DNA from 2 places in the Lysinibacillus sp. AR18-8 genome. Region 2 is predicted to be linked to the other one. Evidence: a T-box and tRNA genes for the amino acid it is inferred to sense, from the RefSeq annotation. Region 2 holds a T-box; the other holds one or more tRNA genes.
The links. The T-box of region 2 lies ahead of argS (arginine--tRNA ligase). A T-box ahead of a tRNA ligase gene usually reads a tRNA of that ligase, here a tRNA-Arg.
Positions count from the first base shown of each region.

Region 1: it encodes a tRNA-Arg, which carries the amino acid that the T-box ahead of argS (arginine--tRNA ligase) is inferred to sense. The anticodon was not compared.

Region 1 is NZ_MDGU01000009.1:74,054-76,261, forward strand. It holds gene BFM98_RS08365 (HPr family phosphocarrier protein) at 19-276, shown strand; gene clpP (ATP-dependent Clp endopeptidase proteolytic subunit ClpP) at 331-921, opposite strand; tRNA gene BFM98_RS08375 (tRNA-Arg) at 1,231-1,305, shown strand; gene BFM98_RS08380 (basic amino acid ABC transporter substrate-binding protein) at 1,804-2,208, shown strand, end outside.
Region 2 is NZ_MDGU01000006.1:192,393-194,600, forward strand. It holds gene argS (arginine--tRNA ligase) at 1-1,444, opposite strand, end outside; T-box leader at 1,489-1,708, opposite strand; gene BFM98_RS05630 (FAD-dependent oxidoreductase) at 1,790-2,208, opposite strand, start outside.

The DNA of each region.
Region 1 (2,208 bases), on a different contig from region 2:
TGAAGGGGAGTTTTGAGAATGATTGAGAGAAGAGTCCAGGTTAAATTAAAATTAGGACTACAAGCTAGACAAGCAGCACTATTTGTGCAAGAAGCAAATCGTTTTAGTGCTGATATCTTTCTAGAAAAAGATGAGAAAAAAGTAAATGCCAAATCCATTATGGGTGTTATGAGCTTAGCAGTTGCTAAAGGTACCGAAGTGACTTTAAGCAGTGAAGGTAACGATGCTGAGCAAGCGGTTACAGCATTGGCAACAATTATTGAAAATGAAGATTAACATTCATTAAATACAAAAGGCATCACAGAGCAATTCTGTGATGCCTTCTATTTTTTATTTATTATCGCTACGGTGCATAATATGATCGATTAAACCGTATTCTTTTGCACGTTCAGCAGTCATGAAGTTATCACGATCTGTGTCTCTTGCAATGACTTCAAGTGGTTGACCAGTGCGTTCAGATAAAATGCCATTTAATTTCTCACGTAAGAATAGAATACGTTTAGCAGCAATTTCAATTTCTGTCGCTTGACCTTGTGCACCACCTAGTGGTTGGTGAATCATGACTTCAGCATTTGGTAAGGCAAAACGTTTACCGGGTTCTCCAGCTGCAAGTAGGAAAGCACCCATTGATGCAGCCATACCAATACAAATTGTTTGTACCTGTGGTTTAATGATTTGCATTGTGTCATAGATAGCCATACCAGCCGTAATGGATCCGCCAGGTGAGTTAATATAAAGAGAGATATCTTTATCTGGATCTTCTGCTTGTAGGAAAAGAAGCTGAGCGACAATGGAGTTAGCAACATTGTCATCAATAGCACTTCCTAAAAGGATAATACGGTCTTTAAGTAGACGTGAATAAATGTCATATGCACGCTCACCACGACTAGTTTGTTCAATAACTGTAGGAATTAAATTCATGTTAAATCCTCCTTAAAAAGCTAAATTCGAATACCTTTGCTGAAAATTTTCCTTTGTATTTCAGCTGTATCCTTATCATACACATTATAGTCAGGGAAGGTCAAATATTAACCCTGCTAAAGTGAAATTAAAAAAAATAAATTGTTTTTGCATTCTATGGTTGAATTATATAGGATAGGCTTGTATAATGATTAAGGTTATAAGGTTTAAAGTACAGGACACTATTTTGCAGGTATGCTTCAAAAATGAGGGTTATCTACATCATGCTTTTCGTAAGCCTAGAGTGAGTACTTTTTTTTTGTGTCTTTTGCCCTCGTGGTGTAATGGATAACACGTAAGATTCCGGTTCTTGCACTGGGGGTTCGATTCCCTCCGAGGGCGCCATTTTACTGATCAATTGATATACTGTTATAGCTCATCTCCTAATAAGTAGTTTAGCAGCCTGCTTACTGGAGATCGAGAGGAAGAATAAAGGGAATACTGTCCTAGTTGGCATTATTCCCCTATTTATTCCTTTCAAACCTTCAAAAAAGCAACAACTCCAAATTATTTTTTAGTGAACATACTGTACGTGAGACTAGTAATAGTCGAAAAAAAGAATCCTATCTGAGGGGATTCTTTTTTTTTGCCTAAATTTATCGAAATTTGGCATGGTTCTAATTGTATATATATTAGTTTTAGGTTAATTTTCTTGTTATTTATACATGTTTTTTCAAATTATATGAATTTATTATAAATTTATATGAAAAAATATTTAATTTTATGCGAAAAGTTGTTGTCTAAATACTATAATGTTAATATAATTGACCTAATAGTCTAACATTTCCGAATTGCGAAAAATAATACGTAATTCGGAAAATTATCGAACTAGGGGGAAATACAATGAAAAAAACAGGTTGGATGTTACTGATGATTATTGCAGCTTTAACATTAGCACTTGCAGGTTGTGGTACAAAAGATGATGCATCTTCAGGTAGCTCATCTTCAGAAGATGGTGGAGATGGCAAAAAGGTTTACAAAGTAGGTACTGAGGCAACTTTTGCACCATTTGAATCTGTTGACGATTCAGGGAAAATTGTAGGGATTGATGTCGATATTCTACAAGCTATTGCAGATGAGATGGACTTTGAGGTTGAGTGGAATAATATTGGATGGGAGCCAGTGTTCCAAACAATTAAGAACGGTGAAACAGATATCGGTGCTTCTGGAATCACAATTACGGAAGAGCGTAAAGAATCATTTGATTTTACAGAACCGTATTATGAGTCTCAGTTATTAATTGTTGTG
Region 2 (2,208 bases):
GTAATGAAATAATCGGCCAAGCCTGCTCTCCTAAAGATTTGAAGAGCATATCTTGAGTCGGAGCTTTCTTTTTATCTAAAATAGAGCAAATACGTGCATATGTATACTGTACATATGGCCCTGTTTCGCCTTCAAAATTCATCATTTGCTCGATTGAAAATTCAATATCGTTGAGACGATGGGATTTTAAATCATTAAAAATTACCGCTCCAACCCCCACTTGCTTTGCGACTTGCTCTTTGTTAGGTAGAGAAGGGTTTTTCTGCTCCATATTACGCTTTGCAGTCGTTATAGCTTCTGCTAGTACATCTGCTAATAACACCACTTTGCCTTTACGCGTCGACATTTTTTTGCCATCCTTCAGTATCATGCCAAATGACACATGTTGCAGATTCTTTGCCCAAGGATAGCCCATTTTTTCGATGACCTGAAAAAGTTGTTTAAAGTGGAGGGACTGCTCATTGCCAACAACGTAGAACATCTTATGGGGCTGGTAGTGCTGTTGGCGATACAGGGCTGCTGCTAAATCACGCGTCGCATAAAGCGTGGCTCCATCCGTTTTCGTTATTAAACATGGAGGCATCTCCTCCATCTCCACAACATACGCACCTTCTGATTCCACAAGGAGCCCTTTTTCTTTTAATTCTGTTACAACGGACGGCATTTTGTCATTGTAAAAGGCTTCACCTATAAAGGCATCAAAATGAATTCCTAATAGCTCATATATTGTTTGAAATTCTATGAATGACACATCTCGGAACCATTGCCATAATGCCTGCGCCTCTTCATTACCGTCCTCCAATGCTTTAAAGGCGGCACGAGCCTGTTCATTGAGCGTTGGGTCTTGCTCGGCCTCTTCATGAAACTTCACATAAATCTTTAATAACTCCTCTATCGGGGAAGCCGAAATAGCTTGTTTATCACCCCAAAGCTGATAAGCAACAATAAGCTTGCCAAATTGTGTACCCCAGTCCCCTAAATGATTGATACGAATGGCTTGATAGCCATTTTTTTCTGCAATATTTGCTAAGGCATTGCCGATGACTGTTGAACGTAAATGTCCCATCGAGAAAGGCTTGGCGATATTAGGAGAGGAAAAATCCAAGACGACCGTTCCCATCTTTGTTGGCGTAGTACCATATTGTTGCTTGTCGCGCAGAATCTTGCGTAACACCTGTTGCGTCACCTTTTGTTGATCAAGAAAAATATTGACATAGCCACCAACAGCTTGCACACGCTCGATACTGTCATGATTTAATTGACTTGCTATCTGTGCTGCGATACTTTGCGGTGATTTTTTCAACACTTTTGCTAGAGTAAAGCATGGAAAGGCTACGTCCCCTAGCTCCAAGCTTTTGGGTTTTTCTAATAATGACAATATGTCCTCTCCTATTATTTGCTGCTTTAATGTGACTGCTATACTGTCGGCGATTTGTTGATTCATTTTGCTCCTCCTCCTGTTCAAATAAAAAAGCCCTCGCCTCTATAATTAGAGACGAGAGCATGATAATCCCGTGGTACCACTCTAGTTGCCATGTAACATGACCACTTTCCATTGTTAACGAGGTGACGCCCCGCTATTCTCTACTATTTGTTCGAGAATCTTCTCCAAAGTGCGCTTCATTCATGGTTCCTGCATTAGGCTCCCACCGTCCCTAACTCGCTAGCCAGTCATTCCATCAATTACTCTCTTTTTCATCGAATTTTTTTATGATTTTGACATATATTACAGGACTTTCTAATTGGCGTCAACCCTTTTTTACGTTGCCGTTTCAGCAAAAAACGCTCCTCACAAGGAGGAACGTTTTTTTTCTACATAATGAATCACATCAGCCATAATCGCATACATCTCTTTTAATTTTAATTTCTTATTATCAGAGACTTTCTTCGCTACTTTCTCCGTGACAATTCCTTTTTCTACCAATGTATCCCAACTAGTCGCATTGGATTCACCGATGAGGACGTCAGCCAAATATTGAGCTAACTCATCTCGCTCAATAGCTTCATCGCCTTGATTATAAACTTTATTGATGACAATTTCGAGCTGGTCCTTCATTCCTGCTGCACTTTCTCCACCAGCACGTAGCATGCTCTCTTTTAACATTTTAGCAAACTTTATTTTCGTCGCCTTACTGTCTACTTTTAGGTCATTATCATAGCCGCCCACAACAAGGCCGTAATTAATGAGGGTTTGAATGGCTTCATCAT